One region of the Streptomyces sp. NPDC000878 genome, then DNA from elsewhere that is predicted to be linked to it. Evidence: riboswitches for the same ligand, from Rfam matches in the RefSeq annotation. Region 1 holds a riboswitch; each other region holds the start of a gene.

Region 1 (4,617 bases):
CACCCCGGCGGGCCGCCGCAAGCTCACCGAGCACGGCATCGCCCCGCCCGGCGCGGCACCGCGCGGCCCGGTCACCCTCTCGCTGCTGCCCACCCGGCGCACCGTGCCCTGCCCCCGCTGCGGCTCGGCGGACACGGAGGAGACCTCCCGTTTCGCCGCCACGTCCTGCAAGGCCCTGTGGCGCTGCCGGGCCTGCCGCGAGCCGTTCGAGTACGTCAAGGAGATCTGATGGCCGCGACCGTCTCCCCGACCACCGCACCGGCGGCCACTCCGGCCACAGCCCGTCGCCGCCCGGTTTTCCACGCCCTGAAGGTCGCCGACGTACGACGCCTGTGCGCGGACGCCGTCACCGTCGGCTTCGAGGTGCCGGACGGCCTGGCCGCCGAGTACGCCTTCGCGCCCGGGCAGTCCCTCACCCTGCGCCGGGAGTTCGAGGGGCGTGAGGAGCGGCGGTCGTACTCGATCTGTGCCCCGGCCGGCGAACAGCCGCGCATCGGCGTACGGGTGGTGCCCGGCGGCCTGTTCTCGTCCTGGCTGGTCGACGAGGTGCGCCCGGGTGACGTCCTCGACGTGATGACCCCGACCGGCGCCTTCACCCCCGACCTGACCGCACCCGGCCGCCATGTCCTGATCGCGGCGGGCTCCGGCATCACCCCGATGATGTCGATCGCCGAGTCGGTCCTGGCCGCCGACGACCGCTCCCAGGTGACCCTCCTGTACGGCAACCGGCGTACGGACACCGTGATGTTCGCCGACGAACTGGCGGACCTGAAGGACCTGTACCGTACGCGCTTCCAGCTGGGCCACGTACTGTCCCGCGAGCCGCGTGAGGCCGAGCTGCTCTCCGGCCGCCTGGACGCCGAACGGCTCGCCGCGCTGCTCGCCGGTCTCGTCGACGTCCCCGGCACCGACCACTGGTGGCTGTGCGGACCGCACGGCATGGTCCGCGACGCCCAGCAGCTGCTGGCCGGGCTGGGCGTGCCCGCGGGCCGCGTCCACCAGGAACTCTTCTACGCCGACGACCAGCCGTTCCACGAGGTCCAGCACACGGACGCGGTGGCCGACGGCCCGGTGAGCCGGGTCACGATCACCCTCGACGGCCGCTCCACCACGACCGCGCTCTCCCGGGAGACGACCGTTCTGGACGGGGCCGCGCGCACCCGCCCCGACCTGCCGTTCGCCTGCAAGGGCGGCGTCTGCGGCACCTGCCGGGCCCTGGTCACCTCGGGCGAGGCGGACATGCGCCGCAACTACGCCCTCGAACCCGCCGAGGTCGACGCGGGCTACGTCCTGACCTGCCAGTCGTTCCCCGTCTCGGAGACCCTGACCGTCGACTACGACAGCTGACCCGGAAAGGGGCGGCCGGGTTTGACGGGGCCCGCTGCGGCAACCCGATCGGGGTGACCTCTACGACTACGACTACGCCTTCGCAACAGGAACTCTTCCGGTTCCTGGAGGACCGGTTCGTCTGCGCCCAGGCGTGCACCGAGTGCGCACGGGCGACCGCACGGCGCGCGAGCTTCGTCGACCCGGACGGGTCCGCCGACGACGCCGTCGCACGCCGGAAGGGCATCCTGTGCGCGGAAGTCTGCGACGCGACCTGCCGACTGCTCTCCGAACAGACACCCCAGGACGAGGCCGCCCTCCGCCTCCAACTGGACTGGTGCCGCACGGTCTGCCTGGAGACCGCCCAGATCCTCGACGACCACCTCGGCGCGGAGGACGCGGCGAAGGCATGCCGGGAGTGCGCACAGGCGTGCGAGGACTTCATACGGACGATGGGGACGCCGGGCTCCGTGCGCGACGGTGGCGGCTGAGAGGGCCCGCGTCCCACGCGCTCCCTACTCCTCGTACCCCCTACTCCTCATGCTCCCTACTCCTTGTACTGCCTACTCCTCGTGCTCCCCGTGCGGTGCCCCCAGCCGCGACCCCACCCGTACGTTCCAGCGCCCCGCCCGACCGCTCAACTCCGTTGCCGTCAACGGCGGAACGTCGATCCGCCAGAACGCCGACTCGGGCGCCCCCAGCACCCGTACCGTCACCGCCCGCACGACCTCCGGCTCGACGACCGCGACGGAGCGGCCCGTGACCTGGGCCGCCGTGTCGTCCAGCCAGCGCGCGACCCGGTCGCACAGCGCGCGCACCGACTCGCCGCCGTGCGGGGCCGACTGAGGGTCCGTCAGCCACTGGGCCAGCGCCTCCGGTTCCTTCTCCGTCACCTCGGTGAGGGTCGTGCCGCGCCAGCGGCCCGCGTCCAGGCCGGCCGGCCCGGCCGGGCCGGGCGCGGACCCGGCGTCGAGGCCCAGTGCCTGAGCCGTCTCCCGGCAGCGTGCGGTGGGGGAGACCCAGACCCGGGAGACCGGCGGGAGCGTCCCTGCCGCCGCCCGGGCGAGCCGCAGGCCCGACTCGTCCAGGGGACAGTCGTCGTCGAAGCGGGCCTCCCGCAGGGCCGCGCTGATCGCCGGTGAGATCAACATCACTCGGCTCGTCATCCGGTGGCCCCCGCGCTGCTCATTCCTGCCCCAATGTCGTTGTCATGTACGGAACTTGAGGCAGCGTGCGGCGCCCCGGTGCGCCGTACGCCGTCCCATGCGCCCTTGGCCGCGCCCCCGCTTCGCGGTACGTTCTCGTCGATATTGACGACGGTTCGACGGAAGCCGGTGGGAATCCGGCACGGTCGCGCCACTGTAAGCCCCGTACGCACCCTCCCCGGTGCGGCCCGGGGGCAAGTCAGACCCGTGACTGTCGTCCTCCGCACCACCGATACGGGACGCGAGTTCCCCCAGGAGGTCCTGCTCATGGCACAGTCCGCCGTTCAGCCGACCGCTGCTCCCACCGCCGTACCCGCGAAGCTGCCGATCGGGGCGATCGCCCCCTGGGCGGTCTTCTTCGGCGTGCTGATGCTGGTGCTGCTCTACTTCGTCGGCGCCGAACAGGGCGCCACCTCCCTGGTCTCCGGCGAGGGCGTGCACGAATGGGTGCACGACGCCCGTCACCTGCTCGGCTTCCCCTGCCACTGACGACGACAGGGAAACGTACGAGCCCATGAACTCCACAACTGTCAGAAACCTCCTGGTCCGCGGCATGCTCGCGGGCCTTGTCGCGGGTGCGCTCGCCTGGGTCGTCGCCTACCTCCTGGCCGAGCCGCTCGTCGACGACGCCATCGCCTTCGAGGAGGCGCACGCCGCGCACGAGCACGGCGGCGAGGAACTCGTCTCCCGCGCGCTGCAGTCCACCGTGGGCCTGGGCACCGGTGTCCTCGTCTACGGCGTCGCGTTCGGCGGCATCGCCGCCCTCGCGTACTGCTTCGCGCTCGGCCGGATCGGCCGCTTCGGGCCGCGCGCGACGGCGCTGCTCCTCGCGGGGGCCGGGCTGTTCGCCGTGTACGTCGTGCCGTTCCTCAAGTACCCCGCCAACCCGCCCGCCGTGGGTGACGAGACCACCCTCAACCAGCGCACCGCGCTGTTCTTCCTGATGGTCGCGCTGAGCGTGCTGCTGGCCGTCGGCGCGGTGATCCTGGGCAAGCGCCTCGCACCGAGCCTCGGCAACTGGAACGCGACCCTCGCCGCGGGCGGCTTCTTCGTCCTGGCAGTCGGACTCGCGTACGCGTTCCTGCCGTCGTTCACCAACGAGGTCCCGGAGGGCTTCTCCGCGAGCCTGCTGTGGCAGTACCGCGTGGCCACCCTCGCCATCCAGACGACCATGTGGACCGCGTTCGGCCTGGTCTTCGGCCTGCTGGCGGAACGGCTGCTGGTGCCGAGGGCGGCTGCGGCCGTCGGCGCGAGCGGCGCCGAACCGCAGGCAACTCCTGTGGCGCACTGAGCAGTTCGCAGCTCCAGCCTGAGGGGGTCCCGGACGTCCGGGACCCCCTCAGGCATGTACGCACCCTTGCGCGTACCCATGGGCGCACCGCCATTCCCAATTTCTGGAACACGTTCTACCGTGTGCGCCGACAGGTCCGGCCCAGGGGAGCCAGCAGGAGGCGCCGTGCATCTCGAATACACGCCCGAGCAGCAGCGACTGCGTACCGAACTGCGCGCCTACTTCGCCGAGTTGGTGCCGGACCGCGCCTACTCGCGGTTCGGCGACCCGGCCCTCCAGAAACGCTTCTACCGCGAGACCATCCGCCGCCTCGGCGCCGACCGCTGGCTCGGCGTCGGCTGGCCGCAGGAGTACGGGGGGCGCGGGCTGACCCCGATGGAACAGTTCATCTTCTTCGACGAGGCCGCCCAGGCGGGCGTACCGCTGCCGCTCATGGCGCTCAACACCGTCGGCCCGACGATCATGCGCTACGGCAGCGACGAGCAGAAGACGTACTTCCTGCCGAAGATCCTGGCCGGCGAGATCGACTTCGCGATCGGCTACAGCGAGCCGGAGGCGGGCACCGACCTGGCGGCCCTGAAGACACGCGCGGTACGGGACGGCGACGAGTACGTGGTGAACGGCCAGAAGATCTGGACGACGAACGGCGACACGGCCGACTGGGTCTGGCTCGCCGTCCGCACGGACCCGGACGCCCCGCCGCACAAGGGCATCACCATGCTCCTCATGCCGACCACCGACCCCGGCTACTCCTGCACCCTCATCCGCACCCTCGCCTCGCACGACACCACCGCC
Region 2 (4,617 bases), on a different contig from region 1:
GTGGGCGCGCTGGTCTTCGTCCTGACCATGGACAAGACGGTCGCGATCAACTTCCAGCTGCTGGGCGGCATCTGGATCCTGCAGACGTTCCCGGCCCTGGTCGGCGGCCTGTTCACCCGCTGGATGCACCGCTGGGCCCTGCTGGCCGGCTGGGCGGTCGGCATGCTGTACGGCACGCTGGCGGCGTACGGGGTCGCTTCTCCGACGCAGAAGCACTTCGGGGGTAGTTCGAAGGAGATTCCGGGGATCGGGGAGATCGGGTACATCGGGCTGACGGCGTTCGTGCTGAACGTGGTCGTGACGGTGGTGCTGACGTTCGTGTTGAAGGCGCTGAAGGCGCCGGAGGGCTTGGACGAGACGAAGGCGTCGGACTACACGGCGGATGCGGGTGATCCGGGGGTGGTGGTGGAGTTGCCGCCGGCTACTGCGGGGGCCGTGCACTGACGGCTCCGCCGGGTGCGTAGTTCGTTTGCCGCGGGCCGGTGGGGGCTTGTCGCGCAGTTCCCCGCGCCCCTTAAGGGGCGCGACAGCGCACGCGACTTCACCGGAACCGCCCATGCGACGGGGCGCGACGGCGGGCCGCCGGTCAGAATCCGGCGGCCCGTTGTCGTACCCCTCCGGCACACTCCACTCATGGACATCTTGATCAGGGAGGCCCTTCCCGAGGAGTACGAGGTGCTCGGGGAGATCACCGCGCAGGCCTATCTCGGGGACGGGCTGCTCGACTTCGGGGAGAGTGACGGGTATCTCGTCGAGCTGCGGGACGTCGGGAAGCGTGCCGCCGCTGCCGAGGTGCTGGTGGCGGTCGCCGACGGGCGGCTGCTCGGCGGCGTGACCTTCGTGCCGGCCGGCGGACCCATGTCCGACATCGCGCGCGAGGGCGAGGCCGAGATACGGATGCTGGCGGTCGCGGGGGAAGCACGCGGCCGGGGTGCCGGGGAGGCGCTCGTGCGGGCCTGCGTCGAGCGCGCACGGGCCGTCGAGGGGTGCGTGCGCGTCGTCCTGTCGACCCAGAGCACCATGCGCGCCGCGCACCGGATCTACGGGCGCCTGGGCTTCGTACGCGCCCCGGAGCGCGACTGGAAGCCGATTCCCGACCTCGACCTGAGCCTGCTCGCCTACGAGCTGACGCTCTGACAGCACCGGTCCCTCAACCCTCCGAAGCCGACACGACACAACATGTGGGGGTGCTTCCAGGGCCCGGCACAAGATGTATGCTCATGCTCGCTGTCGCCGCAGGGGAATCCGGTGCGAATCCGGAACTGTCCCGCAACGGTGTACACGCGTGCATTCGTGCCCTCTTGCGGCTGTGCGCGTGTCCAGTCCGAGGACCTGCCGACGGTGTGCCCGGCCGACCGGTCCGGGCGCCTGACGTCCGGGCCTCGTGGAGTGGGCCGGTGGACGCGCGCGTACCCGTAAGGCGTCCGTGTGCCCCGCTGCCCTCCGCCAGGCCCCGTGCCGAGCGAGGGAGAGCCCCCACGTGACCATCGCGCCAGCCGAACCGGCTTCAGCGACCCCAGTGGCCCGAGTCGAGACGGACGGTCCCGGAACCGCGCTGCTGCGGACCCTGACCGAGCTGACCGCCGACCTCCCCGACGCCGACCCCGGCCGGGTCGCCGCCGCCGCGTTGCGCGGCCGGTCCTCGCGGGCCGACGAGTCGGAACTGCGCGAGCTGGCCACCGAGGCGGCGGCCGGCCTCATCTCCGAGGACCCCGCCTACTCCCGCCTCGCCGCCCGGCTGCTGACCGTCAGCATCGCCGCCGAGGCCGCCTCGCAGGGCGTCACGACCTTCTCGGAGTCGGTCGCGGTCGGGCACCGGGAGGGCCTGATCGCCGACCGCACCGCCGAGTTCGTACGGCTGCACACGGACCGGCTGAACACCCTGATCGACGTCGACGGGGACGATCGGTTCGGGTACTTCGGGCTGCGTACGCTCCACAGCCGGTACCTCCTGCGCCACCCGATCACGCGCCGGGTCATCGAGACGCCCCAGCACTTCATGCTGCGCGTCGCGAGCGGACTGGCGGAGGACACTGCGCTTGATTCAAAGACGGGCGTCCGTGCGTTCGAGGAAGTCGCCGCGCTCTACCGGCTGATGAGCCGCCTCGACTACCTCCCCTCCTCCCCCACCCTCTTCAACTCCGGTACCCGGCACCCCCAGATGTCGTCCTGCTACCTCCTCGACTCCCCGGTCGACGAGCTGGACTCCATCTACGACCGCTACCACCAGGTCGCCCGCCTCTCGAAGCACGCCGGTGGCATCGGGCTGTCGTACAGCCGGATTCGCTCGCGCGGGTCCCTCATCCGGGGCACCAACGGGCACTCCAACGGCATCGTGCCGTTCCTGAAGACGCTGGACGCCTCCGTCGCCGCCGTGAACCAGGGCGGCCGGCGCAAGGGTGCCGCCGCGGTCTACCTGGAGACCTGGCACTCCGACATCGAGGAGTTCCTGGAGCTGCGCGACAACACGGGTGAGGACGCCCGCCGTACGCACAACCTGAACCTCGCGCACTGGATCCCCGACGAGTTCATGCGCCGGGTGAACACGGACGCGCTCTGGTCGCTCTTCTCCCCCGCCGACGTGCCCGAACTGGTCGACCTGTGGGGCGACGAGTTCGACGCCGCCTACCGCAAGGCCGAGGCCTCCGGGCTCGCCCGCAAGACCATCCCGGCCCGTGATCTGTACGGCCGCATGATGCGTACCCTCGCGCAGACCGGCAACGGCTGGATGACCTTCAAGGACGCGGCCAACCGCACCGCCAACCAGACGGCCGAGCCGGGCAACGTCGTCCACTCCTCGAACCTGTGCACCGAGATCCTGGAGGTCACGGACGACGGGGAGACGGCGGTCTGCAACCTGGGCTCGGTCAACCTCGGCGCGTTCGTGGTCGACGGGGACATCGACTGGGAGCGGCTGGACGAGACGGTCCGCACCGCCGTCACCTTCCTCGACCGGGTCGTCGACATCAACTTCTACCCGACCGAGCAGGCCGGCCGGTCGAACGCGCGGTGGCGTCCCGTCGGGCTCGGCGCGATGGGCCTCCAGGACGTCTTCTTCAAGCTGCGCGTCCCCTTCGACTCGCCCGAGGCCAAGGCCCTCTCCACGCGGGTCGCCGAGCGCGTCATGCTCGCCGCGTACGAGGCCTCCGCCGCCCTCGCCGAGCGCAACGGCCCGCTGCCGGCCTGGGAGAAGACCCGTACGGCCCGTGGTGTGCTCCACCCCGACCACTACGACGTCGAGCTGAACTGGCCCGAGCGCTGGGCGGCACTGCGGGAACGTATCGCCGCGACCGGGATGCGCAACTCCCTGCTCCTGGCGATCGCGCCCACCGCAACCATCGCCTCGATCGCCGGTGTGTACGAGTGCATCGAGCCGCAGGTGTCCAACCTGTTCAAGCGCGAGACGCTGTCCGGCGAGTTCCTCCAGGTCAACTCCTACCTGGTGCAGGAGCTGAAGGACCTCGGAGTCTGGGACGCCCGCACCCGTGAGGCGCTGCGCGAGTCCAACGGCTCGGTGCAGGAGTTCGCCTGGATCCCGGCCGACGTACGCGCCCTGTACCGCACGGCGTGGGAGATCCCGCAGCGCGGGCTCATCGACATGGCCGCCGCCCGGACCCCGTTCCTGGACCAGGCCCAGTCCCTGAACCTGTTCCTGGAGACGCCGACCATCGGCAAGCTCTCCTCGATGTACGCGTACGCCTGGAAGTCGGGCCTGAAGACGACGTACTACCTGCGCTCGCGCCCCGCGACGCGCATCGCCCGCGCCGCCCAGGCGCAGGCCCCGATCCCCGTGCAGGCCACAGCTGACGAAGACGCCGTCGCCTGCTCCCTTGAGAACCCCGAGTCCTGCGAGGCCTGCCAGTAATGCCCACCAACGCTGAGAAGAACCTGCTCGACCCGGGCTTCGAGCTGACTCTCCGTCCCATGCGCTACCCGGACTTCTACGAGCGCTACCGGGACGCCATCAAGAACACCTGGACCGTCGAGGAGGTCGACCTCCACTCGGACGTCACCGACCTGGCGAAGCTCTCCGAGGGCGAGCAGCACATGATCGGCCGGCTGGTCGCGTTCTTCGCGACGGGCGACTCGATCGTCGCGAACAACCTCGTGCTGACGCTCTACAAGCACATCAACTCCCCGGAGGCGCGGCTCTACCTGAGCCGCCAGCTCTTCGAGGAGGCCGTGCACGTCCAGTTCTATCTGACGCTGCTCGACACCTATCTCCCCGACCCGGAGGACAGGGCCGCCGCCTTCGACGCGGTGGAGAACATCCCGTCCATCCGCGAGAAGGCCGAGTTCTGCTTCAAGTGGATCAACGAGGTCGAGAAGCTGGAGAGCCTGCAGACCCAGGCCGACCGCCGCCGCTTCCTCCTCAACCTGATCTGCTTCGCCGCGTGCATCGAAGGCTTGTTCTTCTACGGCGCCTTCGCGTACGTCTACTGGTTCCGCAGCCGGGGTCTGCTGCACGGCCTGGCCACCGGCACCAACTGGGTGTTCCGCGACGAGACCATGCACATGTCCTTCGCGTTCGAGGTGGTCGACACCGTCCGCAAGGAGGAGCCGGAGCTGTTCGACGACCAGCTCCAGCAGCAGGTCACCGACATGATCCGGGAGGCG
Region 3 (4,617 bases), on a different contig from region 1:
CTGCCGCCCGCGCTCGACATCGAGTACAACCCGTACGGCGAGAAGAAGTGCTACGGCCTGAGCAAGGCGAAGATGGCGAGCTGGATCACGGCCTTCAGCAACGAGGTCAACCGGCTCACGGGCCGCCGTCCGGTGATCTACACGACCGCCCACTGGTGGAACAACTGCACGAACAGCAGCAGTGTCTTCACCTCGAAGCACGCCCTGTGGCTGGCCCGCTACAACGCGGCCGACGCCGGGGCGCTGCCGTCCGGCGGCTGGAAGCTCTGGACGTTCTGGCAGTACGACAACAGCGGCACGCTGCCGGGTGACCAGAATCTCTTCAACGGGACGTCGGCCCAGCTCAAGCGGTTCGCGAAGGGGGCGTGAGGCGGGGCCCCACACCAGGTCATCCTCCATCTCCCGTCAGTTCATCTTCCGTTCATCCAGATTGCTTACGGTCCACCAGCCACTGACGTCCCGAAGAAATCTGGGTAATGGGTACATGGAAAGCTTCTCGCTGATCCTCGCGATCGTGGTCGTCACCGCGCTCGCGTTCGATTTCACGAACGGTTTCCACGACACCGCCAACGCGATGGCCACCACCATCTCGACCGGCGCACTGAAGCCCAAGGTCGCGGTGGCCATGTCGGCCGTCCTCAACCTCGTGGGCGCCTTCCTCTCCGTGGAGGTCGCCAACACGATTTCCAAGGGCCTTGTCGACGAGAGCGGTATCCGCCCAGAGGTGATCTTCGCCGCGCTGGTCGGCGCGATCCTCTGGAACCTGCTGACCTGGCTGGTCGGGCTTCCCTCCAGTTCCTCGCACGCCCTGATGGGCGGCCTGATCGGCGCGACCATCGCCTCGGCCGGCACGGGCGCCGTCCACGGCGACGTCCTGGTGACGAAGGTGCTGATCCCGGCGATCGCCGCCCCGATCGTGGCGGGCATCGCCGCGATGCTGGCAACCCGACTGTCGTACCGGCTCAGCGCCAGGCAGGCCGAGGGCAAGGCGGCGGAGAAGGGCTTCCGGGCCGGCCAGATCGCCTCCGCGGGCCTGGTGTCGCTGGCCCACGGCACGAACGACGCGCAGAAGACGATGGGCATCATCACCCTCGCCCTGGTCGCCGGTGGCGCCGTCGCCCCCGACTCCGACCCGCCGGTCTGGGTCATCCTCTCCGCGGGCCTGGCCATCGCGCTCGGCACGTACCTCGGCGGCTGGCGCATCATCCGCACGATGGGCAAGGGCCTGACCGACCTCCAGCCGCAGCAGGGCTTCGCCGCCCAGACCAGCGCGGCGACGGTCATCCTGGCCTCCTCCCACCTCGGCTTCTCCCTCTCCACCACCCACTCGGTGTCGGGCTCGGTGATGGGCGCGGGCCTCGGCCGCAAGGGCGGCGTGGTCCGCTGGTCGACGGCGACCCGGATGTTCGTGGCGTGGGGGCTGACGCTGCCCGCGGCGGCGCTGGTCGGTGCGGTGGCCGAGTGGGTGACCGGGTTCGGCGACTGGGGCACGGCGCTGGTGGCCGTCTTCCTGATCGCTTCGAGCGCGGCGATCTGGGTCGTGTCGCGCCGCGAGGTGATCGACCACACGAACGTCAACGACGTCGAGGGCGAGGGTTCGGGCGAGGAACCCGCGGGCGTCGTCACGACGGCCATCGCCGCCGTGACCCCTCCCCCGGCGGGCACCGTGACCGACGACCTCACGGCCACCATCCCCTCCCCGGCCGAGGTCACGGCGAAGCCGTCGGCGACGGCCCTCTGAGGCCGGTTCCGCGTCCGGTTCTACGTCCCGGTTCTGCGTCCGGTTCCGCGTCCGTGTCCAAGTCCTAGTCCGAGCAAGGAAGAAGCAACATGAAGATCGACTGGGCGGCCCTCGGCTCCGTCTTCGGCGTCAGCCTCGTCATCACCGTGGCCATGGTGGGCGTCTTCACCCTGGGCATCGTCGGACTCTCGCGCCACGAAAGGGCGGTGGCGCAGGGCGGGTCGGCGGCGCCGGCGGTCGCGGGAGCGTACGCGTGCTTCGCCGCCTGCGCGGCCGTGGTGGCGTACGGGATCTATCTGATCGTGGCCTGAGGGTCCGAAGAGCCCGGCGGACGCCCCGCCGAGGGCACCTCTTCAGGCCCGCGATCCGGTCGCGGTGCGGTTGCGGTGTGGGGCTCAGCACAGTCCTCCTTTCCAGGTCAACGGCAAGTTGACGGGTGTTCCGGGCCCGTGGTGGACTGCCGGAGCCATGTACGGCGGCAGAAGAGGAAGCCGGTGCGAATCCGGCGCGGTCCCGCCACTGTCACCGGGGTAGGTAACCCCGGGAGCCAGGAACTCTCGCCGCCGGTCTCGTCGAACCAGGGCGTGGACACCCTGAGTGAGGACATATCGCCATGCTCGGCTGCCGTTCGCGTTCGAGGTCCATGACCGGGGTTTCTCCCGCCACTTCGGCCGGCTGAGCCGATGCGTGCCGATCGCGTCTTCGCGTACGGCGCCACCGCCGGACTCCTCGGTGATCTGGTCCTGGGCGACCCTCGCCGCGGGCATCCGGTCGCCGCGTTCGGCCGGGCCGCCGGCGCCGTCGAACGGGTGCTGTGGCGGGACCACCGGGGGTGGGGCGCGCTGCACACCGCCGTATGTGTGGGAGGCGCCGTCGCGCTCGCCGCCGCGGCCGGTTCCCTCGTACGTCCGTCCCGTACCGCTTCCGTCGCACTCACCGCCGCCGCCACCTGGGCCGTGGTCGGGGGGACTTCGCTCGCTCGTGAGGCCCGTGGCATCGGGTGGGCCCTGGAGGCCGGCGATGTCGAGGCCGCGCGGGAGCGGTTGCCCCACCTCTGCGGACGGGATCCGCAGGCCCTCGACTCCGACGGGATCGCCCGGGCCGTCGTCGAGTCCGTCGCCGAGAACACCTCCGACGCCGTTGTGGGCGCGCTGGTCTGGGGCGCTGTGGGTGGGGTGCCCGGGCTGGTCGGGTTCCGGGCCGTCAACACCCTTGATGCCATGGTCGGGCACAAGTCGTCGCGGTATCGGCGGTACGGGTGGGCCTCCGCCCGGCTCGACGACCTCGCCGGGTGGCCGGGGGCACGGCTGACCGCCGTACTCGCCGCTGTCGCCGGTGGTGATCCGCGCGGGGCTCTCCGGGCCTGGCGTGCCGATGCCGGGCGCCATCCCAGTCCCAACGCCGGGCCCGTCGAGGCCTCTTTCGCGGGGGCGTTGGGGGTCCGGCTCGGCGGGACGCTGTCCTACGCGGGGCGGGTCGAGCATCGGCCCGTGCTCAACGGGGAGTACGGGCGTGCCGTCGGCGTCCAGGACGTCGAACGGGCCGTACGGCTGTCCCGGCGGGTCACCTGGCTGGCCCTCGGGGTCAGTGTCGCCGGACGGCTCGTCGCGAAGAAGGGGCGTACCTCATGAGTGGCGGGGCCCTCGGTGGTGGGCTGCTTGTCGCCGGGACCACCTCCGATGCCGGCAAGAGCGTCGTCACGGCCGGGATCTGCCGGTGGCTCGTGCGGCAGGGCGTCAAGGTCGCGCCGTTCAAGGCGCAGAACATGTCCCTCAACTCCTTCGTCACGCGTGAAGGTGCCGAGATCGGGCGTGCTCAGGCCATGCAGGCGCAGGCGTGCCGCATCGAGCCGACGGCGCTCATGAATCCCGTACTGCTGAAGCCCGGGAGCGACCAGAGCAGTCAGGTCGTGCTCATGGGGAAGCCCGTGGGTGAGATGAGTGCGCGTGGGTATCACGGGGGGCGGCAACAGCGACTTCTCGGGACCGTTCTCGACTGTCTCGCCGAACTGCGGGGCACGTATGACGCGGTGATCTGTGAGGGGGCCGGGAGCCCGGCTGAGATCAATCTGCGGCGGACCGACATCGTCAACATGGGGATCGCGCGCAATGCCCGGCTCCCCGTGCTGGTCGTCGGCGACATCGACCGTGGCGGTGTCTTCGCCTCCTTCTTCGGGACGGTCGCTCTGCTGTCCCGCGAGGACCAGTCGCTCGTCGCCGGGTTCCTCGTCAACAAGTTCCGTGGCGATGTCACGCTCCTGGAGCCCGGGCTCGACATGCTGCTCGGGCTCACCGGGCGGCCGACGTACGGCGTGCTGCCCTTCCGGCACGGGCTCGGCATCGACGAGGAGGACGGGCTGCGGGTGTCCCTGCGGGGGACCGTGCGGGAGTCCAACGTCTCCCCGCCCGTCGGGGAGGACGTCCTGCGGGTCGCCGTCTGTGCGATCCCGCTGATGTCCAACTTCACCGACGTCGACGCGCTCGCCGCCGAACCGGGCGTCGTCGTACGGTTCGTGGACCGGCCGGAGGAACTGGCCGACGCCGATCTCGTCGTCGTACCGGGGACCCGGGGGACGGTTCGCGCGCTGGAGTGGCTGCGTCAGCGCGGGCTCGCGGACGCGCTGGTGCGCCGGGCCGCCGAGGGGCGGCCCGTGCTCGGCATCTGCGGTGGCTTCCAGATCCTCGGCGAGCGGATCGAGGACGACGTCGAGAGTCGCCAGGGTCTTGTAGAAGGCCTCGGAGTCCTTCCCGTACGGGTGCGGTTCGCCCGCGAGAAGACCCTCACGCGGCCCGTCGGTACCGCCCTCGGCGAGGACGTCGAGGGGTACGAGATCCATCACGGGGTCGCCGAAGTCGTAGGCGGCGAAGCCTTCTTGG
Region 4 (4,617 bases), on a different contig from region 1:
CGGAGCAGTTCGGCGGCCTCCTCGGTGCTCGGGACGCGCGGGGAGTGGATGTCGTAGACGCCGGGACCGGCCTCGCGCGGATAGCCGTGGGCGGCGAGTTCGCGGGCCACCTGCATGTGGGAGCGGGCGGCTTCCAGGCTGATGACGTCGGCGTCGAGGTCGTCGATCGCCTGGACGATGTCGCCGAACTCGGCGTAGCACATGTGCGTGTGGATCTGGGTGTCCGGACGGACGCCGCCGGTGCTGAGCCGGAACGCCTCGGTGGCCCAGGCGAGGTAGGTGGGATGGTCGGAGGCCCGGAGCGGCAGTGTCTCGCGCAGGGCGGGCTCGTCCACCTGGATGACCGAAGTCCCGGCCGCCTCAAGGTCGTTGACCTCGTCGCGCAGGGCGAGGGCGACCTGGCGGGCGGTGTCGCCGAGCGGCTGGTCGTCCCGGACGAAGGACCAGGCCAGCATGGTCACCGGTCCGGTCAGCATGCCCTTGACCGGGCGCGAGGTGAGGGACTGGGCGTACGTCGTCCAGCGCACCGTCATCGGCTCGGGACGGGAGATGTCGCCGGCCAGGATCGGCGGGCGGACGTAACGGGTGCCGTAGGACTGCACCCAGCCGTGCTGCGTGGCGAGGTACCCCGTCAGCTGCTCGGCGAAGTACTGGACCATGTCGTTGCGTTCGGGCTCGCCGTGGACGAGGACGTCGAGGCCCGTCTTCTCCTGGAAGGTGATCACCTCGCCGATCTCCGTCCTGATTCGATCCTCGTACGCCGCCTTGTCGATGCGGCCCGTCCTCAAGTCGGCGCGGGCGGTGCGCAGTTCGGCGGTCTGCGGGAACGAGCCGATGGTGGTGGTCGGCAGCAACGGCAGGCGCAGGTGCGCGCGTTGGGCGGTGGCGCGTTCGCCGTAGGGCTGGGAGCGGCGGGCGTCGGCGTCCGTGACGGCGGCCGTGCGGGCTCGTACCGCGGGGTCGCGGGTGATGGGCGATGCGGCGCGTGCGGCCAGGTCGGCGCGGTTGGCGGCCAGTTGGGCGGTGATGGCGACGGTGCCCTGGGCGAGCCCCCTGGCGAGGGTGACGATCTCGGTCGTCTTCTGGCGGGCGAAGGCCAACCAGCGCAGGATCTGCGGCTCGATGTCGCGTTCGGCGGCGGTGTCGAGGGGGACATGGAGCAGGGAGCAGGAGGCCGACACGTCGACCCGGTCGGCCAGACCGAGGAGGGTGCCGAGGGTGGACAGCGACTTCTCCAGGTCGTTGACCCAGATGTTGCGGCCGTTGACGACCCCGGCGACCAGGCGCTTGCCGGGCAGGCCGCCCACGGCCGCGAGCGCGTCCAGGTTGGCGGCGGCGGAGTCGGTGAAGTCGAGTGCCAGTCCTTCCACAGGCGCCTTCGCGAGGACCGGCAGAGCGTCGCCGAGCCGGTCGAAGTACGAGGCGACCAGCAGTTTCGGCCGGTCGGTGAGGGCGCCGAGGTCGCGGTAGGCGCGGGCGGCGGCGTTCAGTTCGGCCGGGGTGCGGTCCTGGACGAGGGCGGGCTCGTCGAGCTGCGCCCACTCGGCGCCAGCCGCCCGCAGGTCGGCGAGGACCTCGGCGTACACGGGCAGCAGTCGGTCCAGGAGCGTCAGCGGGTCGAAGTCGGCGGCGACACCGGGCGCGGGCTTGGCCAGCAGCAGATAGGTGACGGGGCCCACGAGGACGGGGCGGGCGGCGAGGCCCAGTGCCAGGGCTTCGCCCAGTTCGGCGACCTGCTTGGCCGAGTCGGCCGTGAAGACCGTGCCCGGGCCCAACTCGGGGACCAGATAGTGGTAGTTGGTGTCGAACCACTTGGTCATCTCCAGCGGCGCCACGTCCTGCGTACCCCGCGCCATCGCGAAGTAGCCGTCCAGCGCGTCGGCGTCGACGGCGGCGCGGTGGCGTTCCGGGATCGCGCCGACCATGACGGAGGTGTCCAGGACGTGGTCGTAGTACGAGAAGTCACCGGTCGGGACCTCGTCGATGCCGGCGTCGGCGAGCCGGCGCCCGTTGGCGGCGCGCAGGTCGGTGGCGGTGGTGCGGAGGGCGTCGGCGCCGGTGCGGCCCTTCCAGTAGCCCTCGATGGCCTTCTTCAGTTCCCGGTTCGGGCCCTGACGGGGGTAGCCGTACACGGTGGACCGTGCTGCCGCGGCTGCGGACTTCGCTGTCACGGAAATCTCCTTCGCGAGATATCTCCCTGGGATCCCGGGACGGGACGAGGAGCGCGAAGGGAACGACACACCGGGCGGACGCACGACGGCCGTCCCACCGGATATGTACGCCGACCCGCCCACGAGGTCACCGGGATGTCCACGCACGAGTGCTTCGTACGCGGGCAACGGGCAGGTCTTCGGACTCGCGAGCACGCCCTCCGTTTCGGAGGACACCTACTGGCCGTCGCTTCCCAGACCCTGTTCACCGGATCCAGTGCGTATGACGGCGGTCGTTCTCGCTCACCGCTGCGGGGCAGTCCCGGATTCCCACCGGGTTCCCTCTTACGACGCATCCCGCCTGGCGGACGGGGCGAACCAGCTGCACGGGCCAGCCTACGGGGCAGTCCCCGAGCGGGGGAAGCCGGGGCGCGCCGCCACCCCCGATCCTCAGCCGGTGTGCACGCGAGGGCGGCGGGCCCGGTCGGGTTCCGCCTCGCGCAGGACCTCTCGGGTGACGGGGGCGACCTCGCCCTGGCCGAAGAGGAAGAAGCGGAGGAAGTTGGCGAAGGGGTTGCCCTCGGTCCACTCGAAGTACATGTGCGGGGTGCAGCCGGTCGAGTCGCGGACATGCAGGAGCAGCGCGGCCAGGGCGTTGGGGATGGAGGCGGACTCCAGGGTCAGGACGCGGTAGCGGTGGTGGAGCACCTCGCCGCGTACGGTCAGACCCGCCTCGAACTCGGAGGGGTCGGTGACCGTGACCTCGACGAAGACGAAGTCCTCCTGATCGGGCATGTCGTTGTCCTGCCGGATCTGCTCGATCTTGTCGCGGTACTCGGCGTTGTCGCGCTGGTCGGGCTCGTTCGCGATGAAGCGGATCTTGCGGCTGGCCATGTCCCGGATGAATCGTTCCGCCATGTCGTCCAGCGACACGCTCGTCACGCGCAGCTCGAAGGCGCGGGCCAGCCGGGAGAGCAGCGAGACCAGGATGATGCCCGCGATGAAGCAGGCGCCGATCTTCACACCGTCCGGGCGTTCGATGACGTTGACGACGGTGACGTAGAGGAACACCGCCGAGATGACGGCGAAGCCGATCGTCCAGTTGCGCTGGCCGGCCTTGCGGGCGGCGATGGTCACGGCGATCGCCGCCGAGCTGATGAGCACCAGCACGCCGGTGGCGTACGCGCCGCCCTGCGCGTCCACGTCCGCGTCGAAGATCCAGGTCACCAGGAAACCGATGAGCGTGAAGACGATCACCATGGGGCGCACGGCGCGGGCCCAGTGCGGGGCCATGCCGTAGCGGGGGAGATAGCGCGGCATCAGGTTGAGCAGGCCGGCCATCGCGGAGGCGCCCGCGAACCACAGGATCGCGATCGTCGACACGTCGTAGACCGTGCCGAAGGCGCTGCCCAGGTACTCGTGCGCGAGGAAGGCGAGCGCACGGCCGTTGGCCTGGCCGCCCGACTCGAACTCCTTCTCCGGGATCAGCAGGGTGGTGATGAAGCTGGTGGCGATCAGGAAGACGCTCATGATGACCGCGGCGGTGGTCAGCAGCTTCTTGGTGTCCCGGATACGGCCCTTGGGGCTCTCCTCGGTGTCGCTGTCGTCGCCCCTGACGTGCGGCATCACCGCGACACCGGTCTCGAAGCCGGAGAGGCCGAGCGCGAGCTTCGGGAAGACGATCAGCGCCACGCCGACCATGACGAAGACGTTGCCGTGTTCGGCGGTCAGGGCGGTGGACCAGTCGGTGATCACATGGCCCTCGGTGGCGACGTGCCACAGGCCGACGGCGACCACCACGACGTTCAGCCCGAGATAGACGGCGACCAGGGCCACCGCGACACCGATCGCCTCCAGGAAGCCCTTGAGGAAGACCGCGCCCAACAGGGCGACCAGGATCAGGGTGATCAGCACCTGCTTGTCGTGCAGCGCACTGGTCAGATGCGGGTTCTCGACCAGGTGGGTGGAGGCGTCGGCGGCCGAAAGGGTGATGGTGATCAGGAAGTCGGTGGCGGCGAAGCCCAGCAGGGTCAGGACGAACAGCTTGCCCTGCCAGAAGGAGAGCAGCCGTTCCAGCATGGCGATGGAGCCCTCGCCGTGCGGGCTCTCCTCGGCCACCCGACGGTAGACCGGCAGCGCGCCGGCCAGGGTGACGATCACCAGCACGATCGTCGCGATCGGGGACAGCAGTCCGGCCGCGAGGGCCGCGATGCCCGGCTGGTAGCCGAGAGTGGAGAAGTAGTCGACACCGGTCAGGCACATCACCCGGTACCAGCGCTGGCCCTTGTGGGCCGGTTCCGGCTGGGCGTGCGGCCCGGTGTGGCCGGCCGGCTTGCCCATGTCGGACAGACCTTCCAGCATCCATGCACGTAGACGCCGCTGTGGTCGTTCTGTGGTGGCCATCGGCGTGCTCCTGGTGCGTGGTTCGGCGCGGGGTTCGGGCCATCACGCGGACGGCCGCACCAGC

Evidence for each region. A riboswitch is a leader RNA that binds a small molecule or an ion and turns the genes downstream of it on or off. The one in region 1 is predicted to bind cobalamin.
Region 2: linked by a shared signal. The riboswitch ahead of ACWDR4_RS10655 (ribonucleoside-diphosphate reductase subunit alpha) and the one ahead of ACWDR4_RS32230 (CbtB domain-containing protein) in region 1 are both predicted to bind cobalamin.
Region 3: linked by a shared signal. The riboswitch ahead of ACWDR4_RS31975 (cobalamin biosynthesis protein) and the one ahead of ACWDR4_RS32230 (CbtB domain-containing protein) in region 1 are both predicted to bind cobalamin.
Region 4: linked by a shared signal. The riboswitch ahead of metE (5-methyltetrahydropteroyltriglutamate--homocysteine S-methyltransferase) and the one ahead of ACWDR4_RS32230 (CbtB domain-containing protein) in region 1 are both predicted to bind cobalamin.

The regions. Positions count from the first base shown of each region.
Region 1 covers NZ_JBSFMT010000046.1:53,622-58,238, reverse strand. The annotation lists gene paaD (1,2-phenylacetyl-CoA epoxidase subunit PaaD) at 1-229, shown strand, start outside; gene paaE (1,2-phenylacetyl-CoA epoxidase subunit PaaE) at 229-1,347, shown strand; gene ACWDR4_RS32240 (ferredoxin) at 1,401-1,817, shown strand; gene ACWDR4_RS32235 (histidine phosphatase family protein) at 1,890-2,492, opposite strand; cobalamin riboswitch at 2,628-2,760, shown strand; gene ACWDR4_RS32230 (CbtB domain-containing protein) at 2,799-3,020, shown strand; gene ACWDR4_RS32225 (CbtA family protein) at 3,046-3,822, shown strand; gene ACWDR4_RS32220 (acyl-CoA dehydrogenase family protein) at 3,988-4,617, shown strand, end outside.
Region 2 covers NZ_JBSFMT010000008.1:184,291-188,907, forward strand. The annotation lists gene mctP (monocarboxylate uptake permease MctP) at 1-444, shown strand, start outside; gene ACWDR4_RS10650 (GNAT family N-acetyltransferase) at 634-1,137, shown strand; cobalamin riboswitch at 1,215-1,354, shown strand; gene ACWDR4_RS10655 (ribonucleoside-diphosphate reductase subunit alpha) at 1,481-3,865, shown strand; gene ACWDR4_RS10660 (ribonucleotide-diphosphate reductase subunit beta) at 3,865-4,617, shown strand, end outside.
Region 3 covers NZ_JBSFMT010000045.1:81,766-86,382, reverse strand. The annotation lists gene ACWDR4_RS31990 (lysozyme) at 1-369, shown strand, start outside; gene ACWDR4_RS31985 (anion permease) at 485-1,741, shown strand; gene ACWDR4_RS31980 (hypothetical protein) at 1,831-2,052, shown strand; cobalamin riboswitch at 2,178-2,317, shown strand; gene ACWDR4_RS31975 (cobalamin biosynthesis protein) at 2,425-3,372, shown strand; gene ACWDR4_RS31970 (cobyric acid synthase) at 3,369-4,617, shown strand, end outside.
Region 4 covers NZ_JBSFMT010000003.1:82,291-86,907, forward strand. The annotation lists gene metE (5-methyltetrahydropteroyltriglutamate--homocysteine S-methyltransferase) at 1-2,171, opposite strand, end outside; cobalamin riboswitch at 2,325-2,548, opposite strand; gene ACWDR4_RS03985 (APC family permease) at 2,601-4,553, opposite strand.